3 regions of the Sphingomonas sp. CFBP 13603 genome follow, and region 1 is predicted to be linked to each of the others. Evidence: predicted binding sites of a transcription regulator. Region 1 holds the regulator's gene; each other region holds the start of a gene.
What was found. The regulator LexA, encoded in region 1, represses DNA repair genes until DNA is damaged. The targets are predictions, from matches to a motif close to GTTCCNCNCTTGTTCT.
Positions count from the first base shown of each region.

Region 2: a site for LexA is predicted at 3,711-3,726, ahead of IFR23_RS04490 (S24 family peptidase). Genes of this name have one in related genera too.
Region 3: a site for LexA is predicted at 5,997-6,012, ahead of IFR23_RS04360 (PA0069 family radical SAM protein). Genes of this name have one in related genera too.

Region 1 covers NZ_JADBIA010000005.1:133,466-143,354, reverse strand. Annotated here, with positions in the region: gene trpD (anthranilate phosphoribosyltransferase) at 1-238, shown strand, start outside; gene trpC (indole-3-glycerol phosphate synthase TrpC) at 240-1,031, shown strand; gene moaC (cyclic pyranopterin monophosphate synthase MoaC) at 1,028-1,495, shown strand; gene IFR23_RS10365 (energy transducer TonB) at 1,587-2,279, opposite strand; gene IFR23_RS10360 (molybdopterin molybdotransferase MoeA) at 2,833-4,014, shown strand; gene lexA (transcriptional repressor LexA) at 4,083-4,757, shown strand; gene IFR23_RS10350 (ComEC/Rec2 family competence protein) at 5,423-7,612, opposite strand; gene gltX (glutamate--tRNA ligase) at 7,703-9,133, shown strand; gene IFR23_RS10340 (citrate synthase) at 9,159-9,889, shown strand, end outside.
Region 2 covers NZ_JADBIA010000002.1:344,112-354,000, reverse strand. Annotated here, with positions in the region: gene IFR23_RS04515 (sugar MFS transporter) at 1-615, shown strand, start outside; gene IFR23_RS04510 (CoA transferase) at 695-1,834, opposite strand; gene IFR23_RS04505 (acyl-CoA dehydrogenase) at 1,908-3,092, opposite strand; gene IFR23_RS04500 (hypothetical protein) at 3,160-3,480, opposite strand; gene IFR23_RS04495 (hypothetical protein) at 3,483-3,659, opposite strand; gene IFR23_RS04490 (S24 family peptidase) at 3,773-4,405, shown strand; gene IFR23_RS04485 (SDR family NAD(P)-dependent oxidoreductase) at 4,575-5,489, opposite strand; gene IFR23_RS04480 (hypothetical protein) at 5,585-5,905, opposite strand; gene phoB (phosphate regulon transcriptional regulator PhoB) at 6,022-6,714, opposite strand; gene phoU (phosphate signaling complex protein PhoU) at 6,714-7,403, opposite strand; gene pstB (phosphate ABC transporter ATP-binding protein PstB) at 7,418-8,197, opposite strand; gene pstA (phosphate ABC transporter permease PstA) at 8,197-9,495, opposite strand; gene pstC (phosphate ABC transporter permease subunit PstC) at 9,488-9,889, opposite strand, start outside.
Region 3 covers NZ_JADBIA010000002.1:318,236-328,124, reverse strand. Annotated here, with positions in the region: gene gcvPB (aminomethyl-transferring glycine dehydrogenase subunit GcvPB) at 1-351, shown strand, start outside; gene IFR23_RS04380 (CcdC protein domain-containing protein) at 501-1,013, shown strand; gene IFR23_RS04375 (DMT family transporter) at 1,126-2,022, opposite strand; gene IFR23_RS04370 (aminoacyl--tRNA ligase-related protein) at 2,227-3,762, shown strand; gene IFR23_RS04365 (nitrilase-related carbon-nitrogen hydrolase) at 4,167-4,880, opposite strand; gene IFR23_RS04360 (PA0069 family radical SAM protein) at 4,903-5,973, opposite strand; gene IFR23_RS04355 (hypothetical protein) at 6,149-6,346, shown strand; gene IFR23_RS04350 (hypothetical protein) at 6,403-6,651, opposite strand; gene moaB (molybdenum cofactor biosynthesis protein B) at 6,905-7,432, opposite strand; gene IFR23_RS04340 (lytic transglycosylase domain-containing protein) at 7,438-9,309, opposite strand; gene IFR23_RS04335 (uracil-DNA glycosylase) at 9,306-9,889, opposite strand, start outside.

The DNA of each region.
Region 1 (9,889 bases):
CACCCGCCACGCCATCACCGACATCCGCGGCGGCGACGCACACCACAACGCCGACGCGCTCCGCCGCCTGCTCAAGGGCGAGGCCGGCGCCTACCGCGACGCCGTCCTGCTCAACGCCGCCGCCGCCTTGATGGTCGCCGGCACCGTCCCCACTCTCGTCGACGGCGCGGCCAAAGCCGCCGCCGCCCTCGACACCGGCAGCGCCGACGCGCTGCTCGCCCGCTGGATCGCCTACTGACATGACCATGCTCGACCGTATCCTCGAGACCAAGCGCGCCGAAGTCGCTGCGCGCAAGGCCACGACCTCGCTCGCCGATATCGACGCCGGCATCGCCCGCATGTCGAAGCCTCGCGGCTTCCGCGCCGCGCTTGATGCGAAGAAGGGCGACGCCAAGACCGGCTACGCGCTGGTCGCCGAGGTCAAGAAAGCCAGCCCTTCGAAAGGCCTGATCCGCGCCGATTTCGATCCCGTAGCCCACGCCCGAGCCTACGAAGCCGGAGGCGCCGCCTGCCTTTCGGTGCTGACCGACGAAAAATGGTTCCAGGGCTCCGACGCCTATCTGACCGCGGCCCGCGACTCCGTCTCGATCCCCGTGCTGCGGAAGGACTTCATGGTCGACCCGTGGCAGTCGACCGAAGCCCGCGCGATCGGCGCCGACTGCATCCTCATCATCGTCGCCGCGCTTGACGACATCCAGATGGCCGAGATCGAGGCTTCCGCGCTAGAATGCGGCATGGACGTGCTGGTCGAGGTCCACGACGCGCACGAGATGGAGCGCGCGCTGAGGCTCAAGTCGCGCCTGATCGGCGTCAACAACCGCGACCTGCGCGACTTCTCGGTCGACTTCCAGCGCACCTACGATCTCGTCGGCAAGGCCCCGAAGGATTGCACCTTCGTCGCCGAAAGCGGGCTCACGACGCGCGCCGAACTCGATGCGATGGCCGAACACGACATCCACTGCTTCCTGATCGGCGAAGCGCTGATGCGCCAAGACGACGTCGAGGCCGCTACTCGGGCGCTCGTCGGATGACCGGCCTCACCCACATCGACGAAGCCGGCGCGGCCCGCATGGTCGACGTCGGCGGCAAGGCGGTGACTGCCCGCGAAGCCATCGCCTCCGGCCGCATCACCATGTCCGCCGAAGCCGCCGCGGCGATCGGCGCCGGCACCGCGAAGAAGGGCGACGTCCTGGCCGTCGCGCGCGTCGCCGGCATCATGGCCGCCAAGCGCACCAGCGACCTCATCCCCCTCTGCCACCCCCTCCCGCTGACCAAGGTGGAAATCGACCTGGTCGTCGACGAAACCGGCGTGACCGCCACAGCCACCGCCTCGACCGAAGGCAAGACCGGCGTCGAGATGGAGGCCCTGACGGCTGCCACGGTCACGCTCCTGACGATCTACGACATGGCGAAAGCAATCGACAAGACGATGGTCCTCACCGACATCCGCGTCCGCGCTAAGTCCGGCGGCAAATCCGGCAACTGGACCGCGTAGAAGAAAACCCTCTCCCCAAAGGGGAGAGGGAAAGACGCCAAAGGCGGCGAGGGTGAGGGCAAGCCAAGCAGAACGCGCCTAGCCTGGGACTTCAATCCCCATCCATCGACCAGTCGTGGCTTTCCACGATCGTAGACTCGACCGGCCGGCCCGCAGCATCGAGCGACGGATCATACCGAAACCGCTGCTCGATCAGCCGGCACGTCAAATTATCCAGCACCCGGCTCCCGCTCGACCGGGTCACGCGGCACCCCGACACCCGCCCATTGGTTTCGACCAAGTACCGCACAAACACCCGCCCCCGAATCCCGGTCTCGGCGGCTTCCCGCGGATAATCCGAATCCCGCAACCGCCCGCTGCGCCACTCCGGCGGCGTCTCCTCGCCCCCGCCGCCATCGCCGTCGCCATATCCCCCACTCCCGGTGCCACTCCCGACTCCGCCACTTCCCGTCCCCGGCCCGCGAATATCCGAAGCGCCCGCCGTCGCCTGCGCCCCCACCCCCGCCTTCTCCGCAACCACGACAGGCGGCGGCACCACAACCGGCACTACCGGCGGCGGCGCCACCACCTCGGTAGCCTTCGACTTCAAATTAGGCGGCGACGCAGCCCCCTCGGGCTTCCGGCTAGGCGAAGGCCGAGGCCTGACCTTCTCCTCGGGCGGCGGTGGCGGAGGCGGCGCCGCATCGAACACCTTCAACGCATCGGTCACCGCCGCCGGCATCGGCACCACCAGCCCGTTGAGCAGCGCATAGCCAAGCACCCCCGGCAACAGGACAGCACCCACCGCCGCCCCGATCCTGTCTTTCGCCCGAGGGTGATTGCGTGTCATCATGCTGATCTGGTGTCTCTTTCCGACAAACAAAGCCCCGCATCGGATGAACCCGCGCTGGCCAACGGTCGAGGAACGCTATCGAGGACCCATCCGCACTCGGCAGTCACCGCCGGAGAAGCCCGCGACCAAATCAAAACACCACCCCGGCGAAGGCCGGGGCCCAGTTGGGAAGGCCACAGTATTAGAGGGCAACCGTTCCGCCCAACCCTTGTTTCCCCGCGAAGGCGGGGACCCAGACTGGGCTCCCGCCTTCGCGGGAAAACAAGGAGGTGGCAGCGACGTTCGATCTAACGCAGTCAAGTCAGTCACAAAGACCGCCCTGCCGTCGCACTCCCGGCAACGACACCTGTCCTACACACCAAACCCATGGCAAAGCACGGAACCTACCCCCACGCCCCGCGCTTCCCCATACAACACCCCAAAAGCGCCAACCGCCAAAACGCTCCCAGCGTCTACACTTCCTATACTTCACTTTCCCAAACCGCCCGAAAACAGAGTCTTACGCATGACCCTAGTCCCCGTCGCCGAAGCCCAGTCCCGCCTCTTCGCCATGGCCCCCCGCGTCGGCAGCGAAACCGTGGCCTTGCGCGAAGCCGCCGGCCGCTGGGCCGCCGAGGACATCCTCGCCCGCCGCACGCAACCCGCCGCCGACCTGTCCGCCATGGACGGCTACGCGATCCGCTTCGAAGACCTCCCCGGCCCCTGGAAAGTCATCGGCGAAAGCGCCGCCGGCCGCCCCTTCACCGGCAAGGTCGGCCCAAGAGAAGCCACCCGCATCTTCACCGGCGCCGCAATGCCCGAAGGCGCCGACACGGTCATGGTCCAGGAAGAAGCCGAACGCGACGGCGCAACCCTGATCCTAGCCGGCGAAGGCCCCCCGACGCTCGGCCGCAACACCCGGCGCAAGGGCCTCGACTTCTCGACCGGCACCCGCCTCATCGCCGCCGGCGACCGCCTCAGCCCCGCGCGCATCGCCGTCGCCGCGACTGGCGGCCACGGCAGCCTCACCGTCAACCGCCGCGTCCGCGTCGCCGTCGCCGCCACCGGCGACGAACTCGTCCCCCCCGGCTCGATCACCGACGGCGTCGCGCTCCCCGAATCGAACGGCATCATGCTCGCCGCGATGCTCGCCGACATGCCCGTCGACATCATCGATCTCGGCATCCTGCCCGACAATCTCGAGATCCTCCGCGAGGCCTTCGCCAGCGTTCAGGCAGACCTGCTCGTCACCACCGGCGGCGCATCGGTAGGCGACCACGACCTCGTTCGCCCCGCGATCGAAGCCGCCGGCGGCACCATCGACTTCTGGCGGATCGCGCTGCGCCCGGGCAAGCCGATGATGGCCGGCCGGATCGGCGAGATGATGGTGCTCGGTCTCCCCGGCAACCCGGTCTCCGCGTTCGTCACCGCGACGTTGTTCGTCAAACCCGTCGTCGCGCACATGGCCGGCGCACGCGACCCGCTCCCCCAGTCGACCCACGCCCTCCTCGGCGAAGACCTCCCCGCCAACAACGCCCGCACCGACTATCTCCGCGCCGAACTGCGCGACGGCAAAGCCTATGCCTCGACGATCCAGGACAGTTCGATGCTCCTGACACTGGCCCGCTCGACCTGCCTCATCGTCCGCCCCGGCAACGCGCCCGTAGCAAAGACAGGCGAATCGGCGGAAATCCTCGTGATCGGGTGAAGCGAGCGCTTGACGGCGTTAATTATGTTCCATAGAAGTTCCCAGTCTGTTCCGGACGGAGAACCGCCATGCTCACGCGCAAGCAGCACGAACTCGTCTGCTTCATCAACGATCGCCTCAATGATACCGGCGTCTCGCCGTCGTTCGAGGAGATGAAGGACGCACTCGACCTCAAGTCGAAGTCGGGCGTCCACCGTCTGATCAGCGCGCTCGAGGAGCGCAACTTCATCCGCCGCCTGCCGAACCGCGCGCGCGCGCTCGAAGTGCTGCGCATGCCCGAGCGTCCGGAAAAGAAGACGCCGTCCAAGCCGTCGAACGTCAAGGCAGCCCCCGCGGCCGCAACGCCGCAGCCGGCCAACGACGTCATCGAGATTCCCCTCCACGGCCGCATCGCCGCCGGCGTCCCGATCGAAGCGTTCGAGGGCAGCACGATGCTAGCCGTCCCCGCTGCGTTGTTAGGGACCGGCGAACACTATGCCTTGGAAGTCTCGGGCGACTCGATGGTCGAGGCCGGTATCCTGGACGGCGACTACGCCCTGATACGCCGCACCGAAACGGCGCGAGACGGCGAGATCGTCGTGGCCCTGATCGAAGACAGCGAAGCCACCCTAAAATACTTCCGCCGCGAAGGCGCCATGGTCCGCCTCGACCCGGCAAACCGAGCCTACGACCCCCAACGCTACGCCCCCGCCCAAGTCCGCGTGCAGGGCAAACTCTCCGGCATCCTCCGCCGCTACGACTGAGTTGCCGAGACCGGCCTGCGTTATCGCGACGCAGCCCGGTCTCGGTTTTGGGTTGCTAAGGAAGCGACAGCCAAGCCGGGAAGCCAAGTCGCTCTTTCCTACCGGCAGCAGCGACCGGGCCTCTTCGGCAAACTAAGCGATGTGCTTGGAGCGGTCGAAAAAGTGGCCAGTTCTTCGACACGCCCAAGCAAACACCGCCAATCATTCGGAAGACCCTCTCACGCTCCGATCCATAAGCGCGACCTCGACTCGAACCCTCAATCTCTGCGCCTCTGCGCGAACATATCGCCGCCAATCCCTCGCACAGCCGAAGAATTGGTTCGCGCGGAGACGCGGAGGTGTTTCGCTTAGGGAGAACGAAACCATTCCAAACGTCTTTCGCAAGTAAGACAGATAGTCGCCAGTCCGATTCATCCTGCCGTACAAGAACCTTCTCCGCGTCTCCGCGTCTCCGCGTGAACCAATTCTTTGCACCAAGATCGCATGCAACGACGGGTGATTGTGTTCGCGCGGAGGCGCAAAGGCGCGAAGATGTGGTGTTTAGATTTGCGACTACCTGCCTTCGCAGACCACCGAAATACCGACGTCGGCTTATCGTTCATGGAGGTGTGAAGGTGTCCCGAATCGCATCACCTTCGCGCCTTTGCGCCTTCGCGTGAACATTTCTACTTTTGACGGCCTCGGCTGGCGCGAAACGACGACGTAGCACCGTGAAACCGGCCATGTCGCGGCCCGAACAAATGCGCGGTGCGTTCGAGGAGAGGCGGATCGCGCCAGGGGTGGCGATCGCCTGCGTTCAGGATGGTCACGACCGTCCCGCGCCCCAAGGTCAACGCGACGCCGCCCGTTCGACGGAGTATGCGGCGATCCAGTTTCAGCCACCGTGGCACACAGCGTTTCGGCAAGCCCCGTTCGCTGACGACGACATCGGCGCTGCGACAGGCGGCAAGGAACTCGGCAATCGGGACCATATAGGCGCTGCGCGTCGCGAGGACCCGCCACATCCGTCCCCGTGCGGCGATATCGGTGACGCATAGATCGCGGCTGCACCGCGCATCGGGTTGGTCCGCCAGCAGCAGCGGCTCGCCATCCACCCCGCCGTTCTCTGCCAGCATGTCGCGCGTATAGTCGCCGGCCCGATCGCGCAGCATCGCGAGCCCCGCCGCCGTCCGCACCGCGACATGACGCCCGTCGCCGGTCACGAGAACATCCGGCGCCGGCGTCGTCAGCGCCCAGACCGCGCCGATCGTCAGCGGTACCAGCCCGAGCCGCCGCCACTGCGTTCGCCACAAGGCAATCCAAATCCCCCCAACGATCATCAACGCAAACGCCGCCGTCGGCATCGCTGGCAGGGAGCGCACCGATCCGGGTGCGCTAGCAACGATATGCGCGAGCCACAGCAGCGCATCGAGTGATCGCTGGACCAGCCACCAGATCGGCGCGCCAAGCCCGCCGGCATCAAGCAGCAACGCCAGCGCTTCCAGCGGCATAACGACGAAGGTCGTCAGGGGGATCGCGATGATGTTGGCGAACGCGCCGTAGAGCCCGGCCTTGTGGAAATGATATACCGCGATCGGCATGAGCGCGAACTCGACGAGCAGGCCGGTGAGCAACAGCGATGCTATGCCGCGAGCGAGGCGGCGCGGTCTGCCTTCCTCATGCGGGCCGAAGAACGCGCGAATGGCTGGATGCTCGTGCAGCGCCATGATCGCGGTGATTGCCGCGAACGAGAGTTGGAAGCTCGGCCCCGCCGCCGACTCGGGCAGCACGAGCATGACGCACGCTGCCCCCGCCGCGACGAGACGTAAGGTCATCGCCTCGCGCCCCATCGCCAGCGCCGCCAGCACGAGCAGCGCGGCCACACACGACCGGATCGTCGGAACCTGGCTTCCGGTCAGCAACGTATAGGCGATCGCCGCCGCCGCTCCAGCCAGCGCAGCGATCAGAGGCAAGCGCGCGTGCAGTGCTAACCAAGGACTCAGCGCCAGCAGCCGCAACACGATCAACATCGTCGCCGCCACCGCCGCCGTAATATGCAACCCGCTCACCGACAGCAGATGCGCGAGCCCGGCGCGACGCATCGCCTCCGAATCCTCTTCGCTGATCGCACCGACGTCGCCAGTTGCGAGCGCTGCGGCGATCCCGCCTGCGCTGCCATCCAATCGTGAAACGATATGGCGCGAGAGCGCAACGCGGACGCCGGCACCCGACTCGCTCGGCGTTGTCACAGCGACCGGTGCGAAGCCCCGGCCTGTCGCTCCGATCCCGCCGAACCAAGCAACTCGCGCGAAATCGTAGGCGCCCGGAACCGCGGGCAGCGGCGGCGGCATCAGCCGCGCCCGTAGATGCACGACCGCTCCCGTTCCCAGCAGCTTCGGCGCATCCGCTTCCGCCAGATTGACGCGGACACGGTATGGCAGGGCGACCGGTTGCCCGTCGGCCTCCACTCCCTTCCCGATCGGCAGCAGCGTCAGCCGGACCAGCTTGCGTGCAACCAGCGGTTCGATCGCCTCCACCTTGGCCGAGAAACTCGCGATCGTCGGTCCGCCCAACACCGGCCGGGCCACCGACTCTGATCGAGCCCAAATAAGCCCGAGCCCCAGCGCGACCGTCAGCAACCCGATCGCCAGCGACCGCGCGGCACGCCCGCCCTGCCCCACCGCCAGACACGACAGCCCACCGGCGGCCAACACCAATATCGCCAAGCACCACGCCGCCGGGTCCGGCAACGCGAACCACAACGCGATCCCCGCACCCAGCATCACCGGCAACCACAACACCAGTTGGTCGCGCTCCGCCTCGAGCCAGCGTTCCACGGCAAGCCCGACGACAGCCCCCCATCGCGGCACGCCCATTTGTCGCCGCCAAGGACGCATGCTAGGGGCGGCGACGGCTGTCATGGCCATCGTTTCTCCATCGTTTCATCAGTCTGGGAGCACCCGCGGTTGGGCGCAATATCTGATACGGGCACCGCCAATTCGGCCGCACCCGTGGTTACCCGTTTCGCTCCGTCGCCGACGGGGTTCCTGCATCTTGGCGGCGCGCGCACCGCGCTGTTCAATTGGCTGTTCGCAAAAGCAAACGGGGGTAAATTCCTGCTGCGGATCGAGGATACCGACCGGGTCCGTTCGACCCAGCCGGCGATCGACGCGATCATTGACGGAATGCGCTGGCTCGGGCTCGACTGGGACGGCGACGTCGTCATGCAGTTCGCGGGTGCCGAACGCCACGCGCAGGTCGCGCACGAAATGGTCGCGAAGGGCCATGCGTATCGCTGCTACATGACCAACGACGAGATCGCCGCGATGCGCGCCGAGGCACAGGCTGCGAAGAAGCCGCTTCGCATCCGCAGCCCGTGGCGCGATCGCCCCGAGAGCGAAGCGCCGAACCTGCCCCACGTCGTCCGCCTGCGCGCGCCGCAGGAAGGTGCCGTCACGATCGAGGACCGCGTCCAAGGCGCCGTCACGGTCAAGAACGAAGAGATCGACGACCTCGTCCTACTCCGCTCGGACGGTACGCCGACCTACATGCTCGCGGTCGTCGTCGACGATCACGACATGGGCGTCACGCACGTCATCCGCGGCGACGATCATCTCAACAACGCGTTCCGCCAGTTGCCGATCTACCGCGCGATGGGCTGGCCCGAGCCGATCTACGCGCACATCCCGCTGATCCACGGCCCCGATGGCGCCAAGCTGTCGAAGCGTCACGGCGCAGTCGGCATCGAAGCGTACCGCGACGAGATGGGTATCCTGCCCGAGGCGTTCGACAATTACCTGCTCCGGCTTGGCTGGGGCCACGGCGACGACGAGATCATCAGCCGCGAGCAGGCGGTCGAGTGGTTCGACCTGTCGGGCGTCGGCAAGTCGCCGTCACGCTTCGACCTGAAGAAGCTCGAGAACCTCAATGGCCATTACATCCGCGAAGCCGACGACGCGCGCCTTGCGCAACTCGCGGCGGATCGTCTCGGCCACGATCTGCCGACCGGCGGACTGGACCTGCTCACGCGCGCGATGCCGGTCCTCAAGCCCCGTGCCGCGAACCTGAACGAGCTGGCCGAGGGATCGAATTTCCTGTTCAGCCAGCGCCCATTGGCAATGGATGACGCCGCAGCGAGCCTTTTGCAAGGTGAAGCGAGTGTCATTTTGGCGAACGCGCATGCCGAACTTGACGCGCTCGCCGAGTGGGATACGGAGGCGCTCGAAGGCGCGGTACGGCGCGTGGCCGAAGCGCGGGGCGTCAAGCTCGGCCAGGTCGCACAGCCGCTTCGCGCCGCGCTAACGGGACGCAAGACGTCGCCGGGGATCTTCGACGTGCTCGACCTGCTCGGGCGCGACGAGAGCCTGGGACGGATCGCCGACCGGATGGCTAGCTGATAAGATTTCGAGGAAGGATACAAGCATGAGCGAGACCGCAACCCTCAAGGTCGACGGCAAGGATTTCCAGTATCCGGTGATGTCCGGTACGGTCGGACCCGATGTCATCGATATCCGCAAGCTGTACGCGCAGACGGACAATTTCACCTATGATCCGGGCTTCACCTCGACGGCGTCGTGCCAGTCGAAGCTGACCTACATCGATGGTGACGCGGGCACGCTGCTGCACCGCGGCTACACGATCGGCGAGCTGGCCGAACAGTCGAACTTCATGGAAGTCGCCTATCTGCTTCTCAACGGCGAACTGCCGAGCGAAGACGAGCTGGCGAACTTTTCGAACACGATCACGCGCCACACGATGGTGCACGAGCAGCTCGCGCAGTTCTTCCGTGGCTTCCGCCGCGACGCGCATCCGATGGCGATCCTGTGCGGTGTCGTCGGCGCGCTGTCGGCGTTCTATCACGATTCGACCGACATCCACGATCCGGCACAGCGCGTCATCGCGTCGCACCGCCTGATCGCCAAGATGCCGACGATTGCCGCGATGGCGTACAAGTACAGCGTCGGTCAGCCGTTCGTCTATCCGGACAACACGCTGAGCTACACCGGCAACTTCCTGAAGATGACGTTCGGCGTCCCCGCCGAGAAGTACGTCGTGAACCCGATTGTCGAAAAGGCGATGGACCGCATCTTCATCCTCCACGCCGATCACGAGCAGAACGCGTCGACCTCGACCGTCCGTCTCGCCGGGTCGTC
Region 2 (9,889 bases), on a different contig from region 1:
AACGAGGAGCAAGATCAGACCGGCAGCATCTTCCACGCGTTCACGCTGCTGAAGCGCCCGCGGTTCGCGATGGGTACGGCGTGCATCTTCCTGTACGTCGGCGCCGAAGTCGCGGTCGGCTCGCTGATCGTGAACTATCTCATGCAGCCGAGCGTGATGGGCCTGAGCGACGTCGCGGCGGGCAAACATGTGCCGTTCTACTGGGGCGGCGCGCTGGTCGGCCGGTTCATCGGCGCGTACGTGCTGAACAAGGTCTCGCCGGGCAAGGTCCTCGCGGGCGTCGCGACGGGGACGCTGGCGCTGATCCTGATCTCGGCGAACACCGAGGGCGCTTTGTCGGGCTGGGCCTTGCTCGCGATCGGCCTGATGAACGCGGTGATGTTCCCGACGATCTTCTCGCTGGCGTCGGAAGGTCTCGGCAAGCGCGCGGCGGAAGGTTCGGGCGTGATCGCCACGGCGATCGTCGGCGGTGCGATTGTCCCGTATCTGACGGGGATGCTGGCGGACAAGTCGGGCAGCCTGCACTTCGCGCTGCTGCTCCCGGCGATCTGCTACGCGCTGATCCTGGCGTACGGGTTGTATGCGCGGAAGCCAGTGACGGAGGTCGCGGCCTAACCCCATCCGTCATCCTGGGCTCGACCCAGGATCCAAAGCCACGGACGCTCGCGCACGTGGCTTTGGATCCTGACTTTCGTCAGGATGACCGTGGTTTCGGCAGCATCGGCGCCGCCCGCCCGGTCGCGAGATCGGCATCGGAAAACCGGATCGGCGTACGCAGCCCGGGAACCGTCGACCCATCCGGCCGCGCGACGTCGATCGCCATCCCCCGCGCGACGACCTGCGGATCGTCGAAAGCCTGCGCGACCGTATTGATCGGCCCGGCCGGCACCCCGACCGCCTCCAGCCGCGCCAGCAAGGCCAGCTTAGGCACCAAAGACGTCGCCGCCTCGATCCCCGCGAACAGCAATTCCTTGAACGCCAACCGCCCGGCATTGGTCGCGAACCGCGGATCGTCGCGCATCTCGGGCAAGCCCATAGCGTCGCAGAACCGCCGGAACTGCCCGTCGTTGCCGACCGCCAGAATGAACCACCCATCGGCACACGGAAACACCGCATACGGACACACGTTCATATGCGCATTCCCCACCCGCGTCGGCGACACGCCGCTCGCAAACCAGTTCATCGCCTGGTTCGCCAGCACCCCGGTCATCGTGTCGAGCAGCGCCATGTCGATCTGCTGACCCCGGCCGGTGCGCTCGCGCATCGCCAACGCCGCCTGGATCGCGATCACGGAATATAGCCCGGTCATGATGTCGGCGAACGCGACGCCAATCTTCTGCGGCGCGCCGTCCGGCTCGCCGGTCAGGTCCATGATCCCGCTCATCCCCTGGACGATGAAGTCGTAGCCCGCGCGGGGGGCGTAAGGGCCGTCCTGTCCGAACCCCGTGATCGAGCAATAGACGACACGCGGATTGATCGCCGCAAGCGTGGCGTAGTCGAGCCCGTATTTGGCGAGCCCGCCGACCTTGAAGTTCTCGATCACGACATCGGCATCGGCGATCAGGTCGCGGACGATCGCTTGGCCTTCCTTAGTGGTAAAGTCGGCGACGACCGACCGCTTCCCACGGTTGGCGGCATGGAAATACGCAGCGTCACGGCTGCCGTCAGGGTTGTCGATAAACGGCGGCCCCCAGGTTCGCGTGTCGTCACCGGCCGGGCTCTCGACCTTGACGACGTCGGCACCGAGATCGGCAAGAACCTGTCCCGCCCAAGGACCCGCAAGGATCCGGGCGAGTTCGACCACCTTCAAACCGGCGAGGGGCGTGTCCTTCACCTATGTTCTCCCGCGAAGGCGGGAGCCCAGACTGGGTCCCCGCCTTCGCGGGGAAACAAACTGCCTAATTCGATCAAAACGCAGCGATACCCGTGATCGCCCGCCCGAGGATCAGGGCATGCACGTCATGCGCACCCTCATACGTGTTGACCGTCTCCAGGTTCATCAAATGACGCATCACCTGATACTCGCCAGAAATCCCATTCCCGCCATGCATGTCGCGAGACATCCGCGCAATATCGAGCGCCTTGCCGACGTTGTTGCGCTTCACGATCGAGACCATCTCAGGCGCGAATCGGCCCTCGTCCATCAGCCGCCCGACGCGCAACGACGCCTGCAGCCCGAGCGCGATCTCGGTCTCCATGTCCGCCAGCTTCTTTTGGAACAGCTGCCGCCCCGCGAGCGGCGTCCCGAACTGGTTCCGGTCCAGCCCGTATTGCCGCGCTGCATGGAAACAGAACTCCGCCGCACCTAGCGCACCCCAGGAAATTCCGTACCGCGCGCGATTGAGGCAGCCGAACGGCCCCTTCAACCCCTGCACGTCGGGCAGCAGCGCGTCATCGCCGACCTCGACCTCGTCCATCATCACCATCCCGGTGATCGACGCGCGCAACGACAGCTTGCCCTCGATCTTGGGCGTCTCCAGCCCCTTCATCCCGCGTTCCAGGATGAACCCGCGGATGCCCCCGCCATGCTCGTCGGACTTCGCCCAGATCACGAACACATCCGCAATCGGCGAGTTCGAGATCCACGTCTTCGCGCCCGAGATCACATAGCCGTTGGCCGTCTTCTTCGCGCGCGTCGTCATCCCGCCGGGATCCGACCCCGCATCCGGCTCGGTCAGCCCGAAGCAGCCGATCCATTCGCCGGTCGCGAGCTTGGGCAGGTATTTGCGCTTCTGCTCCTCGGACCCGAACGCGTTGATCGGGTACATCACGAGGCTCGACTGCACCGACATCATCGAGCGATAGCCCGAGTCGATCCGCTCTACCTCGCGCGCGACGAGGCCGTAGGCGACATAGGACGCGCCGACGCCGCCATATTCCTCGGGGATCGTCGGCCCAAGCAGCCCTAGCGCGCCCATCTCGCGGAAAATCGCGGGATCGGTATGCTCGTGCTGGAACGCGTCGATGATCCGGGGCGCGAGCTTGTCGTCGGCATAGGCCTTCGCGCTGTCGCGGATCATCCGCTCGTCCTCGCTCAACTGATCGTCGAGCAGGAACGGATCCGCCCAGTCGAACTTGCCCATCCCGGCCATATGAATCTCCTTCGTTGACCGCCGACTTCGTGGTTCGGCCAGCGAAAGTCCACCCCTGACGAGACGTTTACGCGTCGATCAGCGTCAGTACCGCGATCGTCACATGCTCGCGGTCGCCGATCGACTCGATGCGGTCGACCACCAGATCGGCGACGATATGCCCGCGCATCGCAAACTCCGCTTCGGGCAACGCGTCGATCCAGTCTCGAAGACCGGGTACGGGCGTCGCCGCGATCGTCAGCCGGTGCAGCGTGCCGACGAAGGTCGCGCTCGCCCACGGCGTGCACGCGATCGACTCGACGTGCATCGTCAGGCCTGCCGCCCCCGCATGGCCGCGAAGCGCGCGGATCAACAGCGTGCCCGCATCGGGGCCGCGGATCGCGTCCATCCTCACGCGCCGTGCCGTTCTATGAAGGTTTCGATCCGCGCCACCATCGGCGCGCGCGGCTGGCGACCGAGTCGGAGATCGTGGACCAACCGCGGATCCCCGACCGCCAACCGGCCGAATTTCGACGTCGGCATGCCGGTCTGCCGCAGATATCGGTCGATCTTGATGAGAACGGACATGGTCGCTCCTTCCTGTTCTGGTCCCGAGTCCCTGGCCGAGTCCTTGCCTGTGTTCTCGATCTGTTCCGGCAAATCCTACTTGTCTAGGAACATTCCTACGCTACGGTTCGGGCGTGGCTATAACCGTGTCAAATCCCGATCCAAGAACCGCGCTGGCAACGCTGGCCGCGGCGCGCGGCGACAGTCTGGCGGCGCTGTCGGCGATGCTGGGGCGCAACGCGGCGTATCTCCAGCAATATGTCCGGCGCGGATCGCCGCGGGTGCTCGGCGAACGCGACCGCCGATTGCTGTCGGACTATCTGGGTGTGAGCGAGGCAACGCTGGGCGCACCCGCCGACCGGCCGGCAGGGTTCCGCATCCGCAAGCTCGACGTCGCGGCGTCGGCGGGGCCGGGCGCGCTGGTCGACGGCGAGATCGTGCTTGGCACCGACATGCTCGACCCCGGCCTCGCGCGAAAACTCGGGCTAAGGGACGGGCAGGCGGCGATCATCCGCGTGCGCGGCAATTCGATGGAGCCGGGCCTGTTCGACGGTGATCACATCGTGGTCGACACGGCCGACCGTACGCCGCGCGCAAAGGGAGGTGTGTATGTCATCCGGATCGACGACGCGGTGATGGTGAAGCGCGTTGCCCTGGTACGCGGTGCGCTAGTGGCGACGAGCGATAATCCGGACGCGGCGGTTGTGCCTAGCGGAGCGATCGCCGTCATTGGCCGCGTGGTCTGGCAAATGCGCGAGCCGCGATAGCAGGCTGGCGTTCAATGCTTGAATCCTCCCCCGCAAGGGGGAGGTGTCGCCGAAGGTGACGGAGGGGGAGGACACGGAACGATGGTCATCGTTCGCCTCCCCCTCCGTCAGGCAAGTGCCTGCCACCTCCCCCTGGCGGGGGAGGATCGACGTGCCATTGATCCGCCGTTTACCGCCCCTGCAACTTGCTCAGGATAGTCATCGACTGTTCCGAGCCCGACTGCGGGACGATTTCGCCCGTGCGGTCGATGATCGCGTCCCAGTGCGCCGCGACACCCTCGACCGACAGGTCGTCGCCGGTCAGCAACTTGCCCTGCGTCAGCGTGACGTACGCCGCCTGGAACACGCCGGCGCCGGCACCGACGATCATGTTGGTCGGGGAATCCTCCGAGACGAGGAAGACTGCCGCTGGCGCGACCTTGTCGGGGGAGAAGGCCTTGAACGCTTCCTCGGGGAAGATGTCCTGCGTCATCCGCGTGCCCGCGGTGGGCGCGATCGTGTTGACCTTGATGTTGTTCTTCGCGCCCTCGATTGCGAGCGTCTTGGTCAGGCCGGCAAGACCCAGCTTGGCGGCGCCGTAGTTCGCCTGCCCGAAGTTGCCGTAGAGACCGGTCGACGACGCGGTCATCAGGATGCGGCCGTAATTCTGCGCGCGCATCGTGTCCCAGACCGCCTTGGTGGCGTTGGCCGAGCCATTCAGGTGGACGTCGACGACGAACTTGAAGTCGGCAGGCTCCATCTTGGCGAAGCTCTTGTCGCGCAACACGCCGGCGTTGTTGATGAGGATGTGGACGCCGCCCCATTTCTCGGAGGCGCGGGCGACCATCTCGACCATCTGGTCGTAGTCGGTGACGCTGCCGCCGTTCGATATCGCCTCGCCGCCGGCCGCTTCGATTTCCTCGACGACTTTCAGCGCGGCGTCGGAATGGCCGGTGCCGTCGCGTGATGCACCCAGATCGTTGACCACGACCTTCGCGCCGCGGCGGGCGAGTTCGAGCGCGTATTCACGACCCAGGCCACCGCCTGCGCCGGTGACGATCGCGACCCGATCTTCAAAGCTGATAGATTCATAGTTCTCAGACATGGAAAAGGCGCCCCTCTCTTATAGTTGGAGCGCCTTTCCTAGAACGTAAAGCCAGCTAGGCAAGCGGCAGGATCACCCGCCGCTTGCCGCCGGACTTACTTGCCGCCGCGGTTGCGGCAGCCGTCCTTGACCGTCTTCGAGCACACCGGATACTCGGCGGGTGCTGGCGTCGGCGGGGTCACGGTCGGCTGGCCGAACGTCACGCCACCGGCGGGTGCTGGCGGTGCCATCGGTGCGGCGGGTGCTGCTGCCGGATCGGCAGGAGCGGCCATCGCAGGATCGGCAGGCGCTGCGGGATCGGCCGGTGCCGCCTGGTCCGCGGGCGCGGTCTGCGCGGCGGGGTCTGCCGGCGGCGTCGTCTGGGCGATCACGGGCGACGCGAGAAGAGCGGCGGCAGCGAAGAGAATGGACTTCATACGAATCTCCTAAATGGGTGCACCATTTTGGTAGCGCGACGTCTGAACGCACTAAGTCGTGCTTGGGTCCTTCGTTTCGCATCCGATTCCATTCGCCCCACCGCGGGACAGTCTCGTTATCCGCCCGTATCGAGCGAATAGCCCGCCGAACGAACGGTGCGGATGATGTCCGGTCGCTCACCGACATTGATGGCTTTCCGCAGTCGCCGGATGTGCACGTCGACCGTCCGGCTCTCGATATCGCTGTCATGCCCCCACACCGCATCGAGCAGGCGTTCGCGCGAGAACACCCAGCCCGGATGCTCGAGGAAATGCTTCAGCAGCCGGAACTCGGTCGGTCCGAGCGACACGACTTCACCCGAGCGGCGGACCTTGTGCCCGACGGTGTCCATCTCGATGTCGGCATAGCTGAGCGCTTCGCCTGCAAGGGCAGGGCGGACGCGGCGCAATACCGCCCCGACGCGCGCGACGAGTTCGCGCGGCGAGAACGGCTTGGTCACGTAATCGTCGGCACCGGTTTCGAGGCCCCGCACGCGATCCTCCTCCTCACCACGCGCGGTCAGCATGATGATCGGCACGTTCTGCGTCTCGGGTGCGCGGCGCAGGCGACGACACACCTCGATCCCCGAAAGCCCCTCGACCATCCAGTCGAGCAGGACGATGTCGGGCACCTTCTCCTTGGCGAGCAGCAGCGCTTCCTCGCCATCGGGGGTATGCGCGATCTCGAAATCCTCGCGCTTGAAATGCCAGACCAGCAATTCGGCGAGGGCGGCGTCGTCCTCGACCAGCAGCATCTTCGCGCGTGCCATTATGCCTGCTCCTTCTTTATGCCGCGTTCGCGATCGACCATCTGCGTGCCGGTCGCGGCGAAATAGACCATCTCGGCGACGTTGGTGGCGTGGTCGCCGATCCGCTCGAGGTTCTTCGCGACGAACAGCAGATGCGCGACCTGGCTGATCGTCTTGGGGTTCTCGACCATGTAGGTCACCAGCGTGCGAAAAATGCTGTCGTAGAAATCGTCGAGCGCATTGTCGCTCTCGACCACCCGCACCGCTTCTTCCGCATCACGCGCGGCGAACGCGTCGAGCACGTCGTGGACCATCTCGCTCGCCATCCGGCCCATCGCGGGCAGGATCGAGATCGGCTCGATCCGGTGCTCGCTCTCGATCATCGGCACGCGCTTGGCGATGTTCTTGGCGTAGTCGCCGATCCGCTCGACCACGCCCGCGATCTTCAGCGCGGCGACCACCTCGCGAAGATCGACCGCCATCGGCGCGCGCAGGGCGATGATCCGCACCGCGAGCCGCTCGACCTCCGCCTCGATGACGTCGATCTGCTTGTCGGCGACGCGGACCTGCTCGGCGAGCGCGAGGTCGTTGCGTTGCAGCGCCTGCATCGCCTTGTCGATAGCGTCCTCGGCGAGCCCGCCCATCTGCGAGATCAACCCGCGGAGCTCGCCGATGTCGTTGTCGAAGGCCTTGACCGTATGCGTGTTCATGGTCGTTTCCCGACTCAGCCGTAACGGCCGGTGATGTAATCCTTGGTCCGCTCTTCGCGGGGATTGGTGAAGATGTCCGAGGTGTTGCCGTATTCGACCAGCGTGCCGAGGTGGAAGAACGCGGTCTTCTGGCTGACGCGCGCCGCCTGCTGCATGTTGTGCGTGACGATCACCATCGCGTAGCGGCCGCGCAGTTCGTGGATCAGCTCCTCGATCTTGGCGGTCGCGATCGGATCGAGTGCCGAGCACGGTTCGTCCATCAGGATGACCTCGGGATCGACCGCGATCGCACGCGCGATGCACAGCCGCTGCTGCTGGCCGCCCGATAGCGCAGTACCGCTGTCCGAGAGGCGATCCTTGACCTCGTCCCACAGGCCCGCACGGCGCAGGGACTTCTCGACGATCCGGTCGAGGTCCGCCTTCGCGCCGGCCAGCCCATGGATGCGCGGGCCGTAGGCGACGTTCTCGTAGATCGATTTCGGGAACGGGTTGGGCTTCTGGAACACCATGCCGACGCGGGCGCGGAGCTGCACCACGTCCATGTCGGGCGAATAGATGTCCTGGCCGTCGAGCTTGATCTCGCCGGTGACGCGCGCGCTGGCAACGGTGTCGTTCATGCGGTTGAGCGTGCGCAGGAAGGTCGACTTGCCGCAGCCCGACGGGCCGATGAACGCGACCACCTCGTCCTGGTCGACGTCGATCGAGACGTCGTTGATCGCGATCTTGCTGCCGTAGGCGACGGAGACGTTGCGCGCCGTCATCTTGAGGATGGGGGGCTTAGAATGTTTTGGCATCACCAGCGGGTCTCGAATCGGTTGCGGAGGTAGATCGCGACGCCGTTCATCGCGAGCAGGAACACGAGCAGGACGATGATCGCGGCGGAGGTCTTCTCGACGAAGCCGCGGCTGACCTGATCGGACCACAGGAAGATCTGGACGGGCAGCACGGTCGCGGGGTCGCTTAGCCCGGACGGTGGGGCTGCAATGAACGCGCGCATGCCGATCATCAGCAGCGGCGCGGTCTCGCCGAGCGCACGCGCCATGCCGATGATGGTGCCGGTGAGGATGCCGGGCAGCGCGAGCGGCAGGACGTGGTGGAAGACGACCTGCACCGGCGACGCGCCGATCCCGAGCGCGGCATCGCGGATCGATGGGGGGACGGCCTTGATCGCGTTGCGCCCGGCGATGACGATGACGGGCATCGTCATCAGCGCGAGCGTCAGGCCGCCCACTATAGGTGCCGAGCGGGGCATGCCGAACGTGCCGAGGAACACGGCCAACCCGAGCAGGCCGAAGATGATCGAAGGGACCGCCGCGAGGTTGTTGATCGACACCTCGATCAGGTCGGTCCAGCGGTTTTTCGGCGCATATTCCTCGAGGTACAGCGCCGACAGCACGCCGATCGGGAACGCCAGCAACAGCGTGACGATCATCGTCAGCAGCGAGCCCTTGAACGCCCCCCAGATCCCGACGCGCGTCGCATCGGTCGAGTCCGCCGAGGTGAGGAAGCCCGCGTTGAACCCACGGGTCAGCGCGCCGCTCGCCTTCAGCCGCGCGACGATCGCTTCGGCATCGCGCGTGCCGTTGCCCTTGGCGGCGACGTCGATCGGGCTGGAGACGGGGACTTCGAACACGCTCTTGCGCTGCAGCAGCGACGGGTCGGCCTTGATCGCATCGCGGACCACCGCCCAGGCGCCGTCGGACAGCAGGTCGGTGCCGTCCTTGCCGAACGCCTTGGTCGCGGCGAGGTCGACGGTGCCTTCCAGCCCTGCGCCGGCGAGTGCGAGATCGGCGCCGCGACCGACGAGGCGGGCGGGCTCGATCGGCAGCTTGGCAGCGGCGAGATCGACCGGGAGCGACACGCGCGTCTCCACGAACCCGCTCGCGCCCTGCATCACCATCGTGATCAGCAGATAGGCGAGGAACGCGGCGGACAGCCACACCGCGGCGAGCCCGGCGAAGCGGAAGCGGCGTTCGGATGCGTAGCGGCGGCGGATGCGCGATTGCATCGCCTGCGTCGCCCAGTCGGTCGGCACGCGGCGCACCGGTTCGGCATTGGTCACCGGAAGTTGGGGCACGAGCGTGTCACTCATAGGCTTCACGGTACCGTTTGACGACGCGCAGCGCGACGATGTTGAGAAGGAGCGTGACCACGAACAGCGTCAGGCCGAGCGCGAATGCGGCAAGCGTCTTGGGGCTGTCGAACTCGGCCTCGCCGGTCAGCAGGTCGACGATCTGTTTGGTGACCGTGGTGGTGCTGGCGAACGGGTTGAGCGTCAGCGTGGCGACGCCGGACGCGGCCATCACGACGATCATCGTCTCGCCAATCGCCCGCGAAACGGCGAGCAACACGCCCCCGACCACACCGGGCAGGGCTGCGGGGAGCAGCACGCGGCGAATCGTCTCGGACGAGGTCGCGCCCATCGCGAGGCTCCCGTCGCGCATCGACGAGGGCACCGCTGCGATCGAATCGTCCGCCATCGACGA
Region 3 (9,889 bases), on a different contig from region 1:
CCGTGCATGCACGAGGCGCTGTTCTCGGACTCCGGCCTCGCCGCCGGCTTCTCGACGATCGACATCGCGAAGGGCCTGATCGACGAGGGCTTCCACCCGATGACGATGTATTTCCCGCTCGTCGTCCACGGCGCGATGCTGGTCGAGCCGACCGAGACCGAATCGAAAGCGGCGCTCGACCAGTTCATCGCCGCGCTCCGCTCGGTCGCCGAACGCGCCAAGGCCGGCGATCCGAGCCTCAAGACCGCGCCGCATTTCGCCCCCCGCGCGCGTCTCGACGAGACGCTTGCGGCACGCAAACCGGTACTGGTCTGGAAGGACCCGGCTCCGCTGGCGCAAGCCGCGGAGTAAACCTCGCAGTTCTCCTGCGAACGCAGGAGCCCAGGGTAAAGAACGCAACCCCCCGTAACCCTGGCTTCCTGCGTTCGCAGGAAAACGGATTGCCCAGAACGCCGCAACCGATCTAGCCTCCGCCCCAACAGGGGTGGGGGTCAGGATCGATGCAGGCGCACGAAGCACAAGGCTGGATCAGCTACGCGATCACCGCGATCGTCATCGGCATAGTTTTCGCGGTCCGCTGGCGCCGTATGAGTATCGTAAAGCCGCTCAAGCTCGAACGCCTCTGGATCTTTCCCGCGCTCTACGCCGCCGTCACGCTCTACATGTTCGCGATGTACCCGCCGCACGGCCTTGCCTGGCTGTTCTGCGCGCTGGCCCTGGTCATGGGCGCAGCACTAGGCTGGCAGCGCGGCAAGCTCATGCGGATCACGATCGATCCTGACAGCCACGCACTCAACACGACGTTCTCCCCGGCAGCGGTCCTGTTCATCGTAGCGATCGTCGCAGTCCGCACCGGCGCCCGCGCCGTGATCGGCGACGGCCACGCCCTCCACCTCGACGCCTTCGCCATCACCGACATGCTGGTCGCACTCGCGCTGGGCCTGTTCACCACCCAACGCATCGAAATGTACCTCCGCGCCAAACGGATGCTCGAAACGGCCCGCGTCCGCTAATCCGAACCGTCATCCCCGCGAAGGCGGGGACCCATACTGGCAAGCGTCAGTAATGCAGACGATAGGTCAGCCAGTCTGGGTTCCCGCCTCCGCGGGAATGATTAGAGTGGGCTCAAGCGATCGCTTGCTCAGTCTCTTCCCGCCGCCGCACATGCTCCCGCCACACGATATACAACCCGCTCGCGACGATGACCGGCGCCCCGACCCAGGTCGCCTCTGCCGGCAACGTGTCGAACACCAGCCACCCCAACAGCGTCGCCCACAACAGGCTCGAATAATCCATCGGCACCACCACCGACACCGGCCCAAGCCGCAACGACGTCGTCATCGCGATCTGCGCCAGCCCGCCGAAGATCCCGACGCTCGCCAGACATACCCACGCGACCAGATCATGCGACTGCGCGGCCCGGCCGTAGAAGACCGACAACGGGATCAGCGACAGCGCCGAGAACCAGAATACCGTCGTCAGCGCGCTCTCGGTCTTGCCGATCTGCCGCAACAGGATCGACACGCTCGCCGTCCCGAACGCTCCCGCCAGCGCACACCCCGCACCCCATAACGGAAAGTGATCCCCGCTTCCGGGCTGCGCGACGATCAACACCCCCGCGAACCCCGTCGCTACCGCCGCCCAGCGATGCCACCCGGTAGGCTCGCGCAACACCAGCGCCCCCAGGATCGTCGCGAACACCGGCACCGTGAACCCGATCGTCGTCGCCTCCGCGAGCGGCAACGCAACGATCCCGTTGAAGGTGAACGCCATCGCCGACAGCCCGACGATCGCGCGAACGATGTGCGCGGGTAGCCGCCTGGTCTTGACCGAAGGCAGGCCCGGCCCTGCGACGATCACCGCCGACACCAGCAGGCACGCGCCGAACTGACGAAAGAACAGGATCTCCGACACGCTCGCGCCGTGCCGCTCGGCCAACTTGATCGCGGTATTCATCAGCGCGAAGATCACGACCGACAGCAACCGCATGCCGATGGCGGGAAGGATGCGGTCGGTGGGCATGCGCGACCCCTAGCGAGGGCCGGGCGGGCATCCCACCCCAAACCGCCGTCTTCGCCACACAAACACGTCCGTCATCCTGACGAAAGTCAGGACTCAGAGCCAAGAGCGGTGCGTGTGGTATCCTGGGTCCTGACTTTCGTCAGGATGACGGAGCGCGATGGAGGATGGGGTGACGAACCCCCGCGCACCCGCTATCCGCACGCCATGATAAAGCGCGCACTCCCCGTCACCCGCGAGGCGGATTTCTCCGCCTGGTACCAGGCCGTCATCTCCGAGGCCGATCTTGCCGAGGAATCCGGCGTCCGCGGCTGCATGGTCATCCGCCCCTGGGGCTACGGTATCTGGGAGCGAATCCAGCGCCTGCTCGACGACCGGATCAAGGCGACCGGCCACGAGAACTGCTATTTCCCGCTCTTCATCCCGCTCTCGTATTTCGAGAAGGAGGCCGAGCACGTCGACGGGTTCGCCAAGGAAATGGCCGTGGTCACGCACCACCGCCTCAAGGCCGACGGCTATGGCCGCCTGATCCCAGACCCCGACGCCAAGCTCGAGGAGCCGCTCGTCGTCCGCCCGACCTCCGAAATGGTCATCGGCGCCGCGTTCGCGCGCTGGGTCCAGTCGTGGCGCGACCTGCCCGTGCTGATCAACCAATGGGCCAACGTCGTCCGCTGGGAAATGCGCACCCGCATGTTCCTGCGCACCAGCGAGTTCCTCTGGCAGGAGGGGCACACCGCGCACGCCAGTGCCGACGAAGCGCGCGACGAGACGCTCAAGATGCTCGAAGTCTACCGCGATTTTGCGGAGGAATGCCTCGGCGTCCACGTGATCGCCGGCGAGAAGCCCGAGAACGAGCGCTTCCCCGGCGCGGTCGCGACCTACTCGATCGAGGCGATGATGCAGGACGGCAAGGCGCTGCAAGCGGGCACCTCGCACTTCCTCGGCACCAACTTCGCCTCGGCGCAGAACATCCGCTTCCAGAATGCGGGCGGCGAGTTCGAGCTGTGCAACACCACCAGCTGGGGTGTGTCAACGCGGATGATCGGCGCGGTCATCATGGTCCACGGCGACGACGACGGCCTGCGCGTGCCGCCGATGATCGCGCCGTGGCAGGTGGTGATCGTGCCGATGCTGCGCGACGTCCCCGAGGATGCGGCGATCGTCGAGTATTGCAAGTCGCTCCAGGCTGAACTCGCTAAGCAGTCCGCGCTCGGCGAACCGGTCCGCGCGCTGCTCGACCTGAAACCCGCCAAGGCTGCCACCAAGCGCTGGGGCTGGGTCAAGAAGGGTGCACCGATCGTGATCGAGGTCGGCGGCCGCGACATGGCGGGCGGCAACGTCACCGTGATCCGCCGCGATCGCCTGTACCGCGAGGACGGCAAGCTCGACAGCGTCGCAACGCCGCGCGACGCGTTCGTCGGCGACGTCTCGGGGATGCTGCACGACATCCAGGCGACGCTCCACGTCGAATCGATGAACCGCGTGAAGGGCAACATCGTCCCCGCCAACGACTTCGCGGCGGTGGAAGCGCATTTCGCCGACGGCGTGAAGAACCCCGGCTGGGTCGACGTCCGCTGGTCCAAGCCGACGGGGGCGGCACTCGACAAGGTCGTCGAGCGGTTGAAGGCGCTCAAGCTCACGATCCGCAACGCACCGATGGGGCAGACGGGGTGTGACGACGGCGCGTGCATCTTCACTGGCGAACCTGCGGTCGAACGCATCCTGATCGGCCGTGCCTACTGAGTCTCGGCCGTCATCCTGGGCTCGACCCAGGATCCAGAGTTACGTGCCGGGACGCGTGTTGCTCTGGAACCGGACGGTCGTGAGTATGACTGGTGAGGGCGTCGATGCATCGAAGGATCGACGGGCCCGATCATCGGACTGACGATCCTCCCCCGCCAGGGGGAGGCGGCGCCGAAGGTGACGGAGGGGGAGGGCACGGAACGATCATTGGTCACCGACCTCCCCCTCCGTCCGGCAAGCGCCAGCCACTGCTTCGGGGGGGCATAAAACCCTGGTTCCGTCCCCGTGTCGGAGCGCCTCTTGGTTGGCTTCGCATAGACTGGTCTACCCGTCATTCCGGGCTCGATCCGGGTCAGAGTCACATGCCTGCGATGACGGGTTCGCTAAGACGATCGCCACCAGCGCTACGAAACATCGCAGAGCGCTACCCCCTCGATCCCTTCCGGGACGCGTGCCGCGATCGTCCCGTCGGGACGGACGATCATGGTGCAGCCGTGGCTCAGCAATGCCCCTTGCGATCCCGTCACGTCGGCGGACACGATCCAGCACCCCGTCTGCACGGCGCGTGCGCGTAAGTTCTCGGCGCTGCGCGATCGCCAGCGTGCCGCGGTATCGGGCGGCAGCATGTTGTCGAGGGGATAGCAGATCACCGCCGCGCCCTGGTCGGCCAAACTTCGTGCTGCGTCGGGATGGTTGGCGTCGTTGCAGATGTTGATGCCGTACCGCACGCCGTCCCGTTCGAAGACCGGGCTTGCGCGCCCCGCGACCACGCCCGGTTCGTTCGGATGCCGCTTCGCAGAGCGGCCCACGACGCGACCGCGTTCGATCACGAAGGCGCTGTTCGTCACGCCGTCCGCGCGGCGCTCGAAACTGCCGAGGATCACCGTTGTCGCGACCGGTGCGAGTGCAGCGAGGATCGCGCGCCATCGGTCGTCCTCGACATCGATGGCCCGCGCGGCGATCGTCGCCGGATCATAACTGTGCCCCAGCAGATGACATTCGGGGAACACCGCAAGGTCGATGCGCATGTCCGCTCGCGTCAGGTCGTCGACGACCCGCGCGACGACGGCGGCGGCGTCGTCCTCGACCCGCAAGCGCTGGAACGCCGCTATCCGCACGGCCGCGACACCGGACGATCGGTCAAAACAACTCTCCCTGGGGGCCCGTCGGCGCGCGGAACAGGTCGTTGCGCAGCGCGATCCGCTCCTGGTTCAGCCCGTATTTGGCGCAGGCGATCCGGAACCGCGTACCCAGCAGGTCGGCCCATGGTCCTTGCCCCTTCATCCGCGTGAAGAAGTTCGGATCGTTATCTTTGCCACCTCGCAGCGAGGCGATCGTCGCCATCACCTTGCCCGCGCGATCGGGGAAATGCTCGTCTAGCCACGCACGGAACAGCGGTGCGACCTCATGCGGCAGCCGTACCGGAATGAAGAACGCCCGGCTGGCACCAGCCTCCGCCGCACGCGCGATCAGATGCTCGATCTCGTGATCGGTGATCGCCGGGATGACCGGCGCGATCGACACGTACACGGGTACGCCTGCGTCCGCGAGCTTGCGTACCGCCGCCAGCCGCCGCTCGGGATGCGGCGCACGCGGCTCGACGGTCGACGCCACCTTCGGATCGAGCGAAGTGATCGACATCGCCACCGCCGCCAAGCCCTTCGCAGCCATCGGCGCCAGCAGGTCCAGATCGCGCACCACGCGGTCCGACTTGGTCGTGATCGTCAGCGGATGATCGGTCTCTCTAAGCACTTCGATGATGCCGCGGGTGATCCGCCAGTCGGTCTCGATCGGCTGGTACGGGTCGGTGTTCGTACCCAGCGCCATCGGCGCGACGACGTAGCCCGGCTTGCTCAATTCCGCCCGCAACAGCGCGGCTGCCGAGGGCTTGGCGAACAGCTTGCTTTCGAAATCGAGCCCGGGCGACAGGTCGTGAAACGCATGACTCGGCCGCGCGAAACAGTAGATGCAGCCGTGTTCGCATCCTCGATAGGGATTGATCGAGCGGTCGAACGGTACGTCGGGCGAGGCGCTGCGGCTGATGATCGTCCGCGGCGTCTCGACCGTCACCGTCGTCCGCAGCTTCGGCGCGATCCCGTCGATGCCTTCGCGCATGTCGAGCCAGTCGCCGTCCGCCTCGGTCTGCGGCAGGTTGAAGCGACGGCTTTCGTCGTTGCGCGTTGCTCCGCGAACCGGTCGGGCGGTCTTCATCGCACGACGATACACGCGATCTATGAACAAAAGAAGAACATAGTTGATGCGGTGGCGCTGGCGAACCCGTCGAGCCTTGATCCATATCTAGTTAAATAAACGCAGGTTTGTAAAGGCTTGGCGCCGGTGCGAAAGAATACTCGCCGCCTGCCGCGATAGCGCGTAGGGCAGGCACATGACGGAACAGATCACCACGGTGGAACGGGCATTCGAGTTGGCGCGATCGGGCGAATGCGAGTCGGTGAACGCGCTACGCCAGCGGTTGCGCCGCGAGGGGTATGACGCGGTTCATCTTCATCTTCACGGTGCGTCGATCAACAAGCAGCTCGTCGATCTCATCCATACTGCGAGGGGCGGCTCCGCGCTGGCGTAAGGCGGCCGCGGTCCGGTCGCGACGATCGCGAGATCGCCCGACCGAACCATCACGCGTCACTTCTGCGCCAGAGCCATCGTCTTGGGCATGTTCAGACCGGCTGCCGACCATTCCGCGCTGGTCTTGCAGGTCTTCTGACCGATCCGCGAGCCGGTCACGGCGGGATCGTTCAAGCAGTATTTCTGCGTCTTGGCATCGTATTTGAGCACCGTCTTCTGGATCGAATCCTGCGGTGCAGCGAGAGCTGGAACGCCCGTGGCCAGAACGGCGACGGCGACGAGGCTCTTCAGGAAGATCGAGGTCATGGCAGCATCCTTGTGATGGTTGGTACGAGGCGCCTGGTGGGGCGACATCTCGATCAATGCATCTGGCGTGCCAGTTATATAATACAGTGCATCACTTGTCGTAAGTCATTGAGGATGCTGAAAACTTGTTGATGGGCCACCGGCCGAAAGCGGATTCTCCACTTGGTACGCCGCACTATCTAATGGTGATAACCGCGAGAAAATGGTCCGAGATCGCTCACCCGATCGCTAATTCAGCGAACGGGGCCCCCGGTTAGCGCTCCAGCAGCCGCGGCATCAACTCGACGAAGTTGCAGGGGCGGTGGCGGCTGTCGAGCTGGTCGCGAAGGATGCCGTCCCAGCCGTCTTTCACCGCGCCGGTCGAGCCCGGCAGCGCGAAGATATAGGTGCCGTGCGACACGCAGGCGCACGCACGCGACTGAACCGTCGAGGTGCCGATCGTCTGGTAGCTGAGCATCCGGAAGAGCTCGCCGAAGCCGGGGATCATCTTCTCGGCGACCTGCTCCACCGCTTCGGGAGTCACGTCGCGCCCGGTCACGCCGGTGCCGCCGGTGGTGATGATGCAGTCGACCTCGGGATCGCCGATCCAGGCGTGCAGGCGCGAGACGATCGTCTCGACGTCGTCCTTCTCGATCCGGCGATCGGCGAGTACATGACCCGCCTCGGTCAGCCGCGCGACCAGCGTATCGCCGGAGCGATCTTCGGCAAGGCCCCGTGTGTCCGACACGGTCAGCACGGCAATTCGGACCGGCAGGAACGTCCGGCTTTCATCGATCGGCATGAAACTCAGTCCGCGCGCGTGACAGTGGTGGACTGCGGTCCGACGCTGGCATTCACCGCGACGGTGGCATTCAAGGGCGCCGTGCTGGCCCGATATTGCGTGTACGGCTTGGCCGCCATCCGCACCGCGGTCGCCCCCGGCAGGCCGGGGAAGCGCGGCCACATGCCTTGCGCCAGCGCGTTGCGGCTGGTCGATGCCTTCTTGCCGCCCTGCGCCTCGTACATCCAGTAATTGCGCAGCACGGTGGTGACGTATCCGCGCGTCTCCCAATACGGGATGCTCTCGATATACATCAGCGGATCGCCGTTATCGTGGACGATCGCGTTCCAGTCGCCGACCGGGCGCGGACCCGCATTATACGCCGCGATCACCTTGGGCAGCAGCCCACCGGTGACGCCCGCCATGTCGCGCAGCCGCTCGAGATGGCGCTGGCCGACATCCATGTTGGTGCTCGGCTTGGTTAGCGCCTTCACGTCTATCGAGGTGCCACGCTCGCGGGCGAAATCGGTCGCGGCGGCGGGCATGATCTGCATCAGGCCATACGCGCCGGCCGGGCTCTTCACGGTGTTACGGAACCGCGATTCCTCGAGCGTGTGTGCGTAGACCAGCGCCTTGTCGATGTGCCAGCCGCTGTCGGGCGTCCAGTTCGGCGTCGGATAGCGCGCCTCGGCGGTCGACGTGACCCCCTGCGGGCAATTGTGCGCGAGCCAGACGGTCGTCGCCGGCAGGCTCAGCGCTTCCGCCACGCGGACCAGGTTGGCGAACTCGCGCGGATCGCCGATCTTCGCCTGCTGGCGGATCACGGTATCGGCCAGGTCGGTCTCGCCGACCTCGACCAGTGCCGCTGCGACACGGACGTTCGGACGCTTGCCCACGACCTTCCAATCGCTCGCAACCAGTCCGCCCACGGACGTGCCCTTGTCCTTCATCGCAAGCTGCTGGCGGGCAAGCTGGCCGTAGAAGCTCTCGCCGAACTGTGCCGCCGCCTTCAGCCGGCCCTCGATCTTGTCGGGGCGCGAGCACACCATGTCCGCGCGCGACGCCCAGTACAAAGCCGCCGCGCGCAGATCGACGTCGCCGGCGCGTGCTGCGACGCCCTCGAACCCTGTCTCGGCATTCGCGCAGTCATTCTGCCGCCACGCCGACAATGCGCCGACCCAGCGGCCCTGGACGGCCCAGTCGCCGACGCCGTCCTGTGCCTTCGCCGCCATCACGCGCGCGTTCACATCGTCGCCCTGAAGAAAGTAGATCCACGCGATCTTCTGCTGCCACTCGGTCAGCGCCTCGGGGGTAAGCCCCGGCGTGCTTTCGAGCAGCGACTGTGCCTCGCGGCCCATGTCCGCCTTGACGTAGGGCTGCATCTTCATCGCGAGATCGGCGGCGATCATGTCGCCCTGCAGGCTCTTGGCGCGGACGCGACGCGGGGCGCCGTCCTGCCAGATCAACCGCTGCGCTACGGGCAGGGGCGGCAAACCGACCGCGCCGCGCGTCGTTGCAAGGCGCGAAATCTGCGCGGCTTCGGGCAGTTCGGGCGCTTCGTTGAGCAGCGCGACCAGCGGCTCCATCTCGACGCGGGGCGAGCCCTTCGCCGTATACATCTCGGCGCGCGCGATCGCGTGCAGCGGGCCGGGCTTCATCGTGTCGAGCCCGATCTGCGCGTCGGTCCACTTGCCGTCGCGGATCGCGGCGAACACGGTCCTGTAGGCCTCGCGCTGGCTGGCATCGAGCTGGTCGGGGATCTGCTCGATCGTCGGTGCGCCGATGAGTTGCGTCGTGCCGAGCCGCGCGTCGCCAGCAGGCTCGCCAGCGACAGTCGCCGCGAGTGCTGGAAAGGGGAGGGCGCTGAGCCCCAGAACGATAGCTAGAGTCCGAATCATCTCACACCCTCTTGCGACGTCAGTCCGCGCATCAGCATCTGCAAATCCTTCCAGGCCTCGGCCTTGGCCGCGGGCTTCTCGATCAGAAACCGCGGGTGAAAGCTCGCGACCACGCCGGTCTCGCTGGACGTTTCGCCAGACGCCGAACCGGACCCCGTTTCTCCGGTCTTATGGTTAAACTCGTGTAAACGCCCGCGCGCCGCCTGTAATTCCGTCCCGAGGATCGCACGGCTCGCCGCATTGCCCAGCAGGAGCAGCCGCTTGGGCGCGACCAACCCGATGTGATGCTTGGCGATTTCCGACAGCCGCGCCTCGACCTCGCTCTGGATCCGCCCCGCCGTCGGCCGCTTCGCGCAGACCGCCGCGAGATGCACTTCGTCGCGCGTCAGCCCGATCGCACCGAGCATCTTGTCGAGCAACCGGCCGGATGCGCCACTCAGCAACGCCCCCGCATCACCGTCGTCCCGGTCAGGGCAATCGACAAGCACCATGACCGTAGCGTCAGCCGGACCTACGGCAGCGAGCGAAACCCCGCTCCAGTCTGCTTCGGGAACTTCCGCGCCGCTCCGCCAGGTGAGGA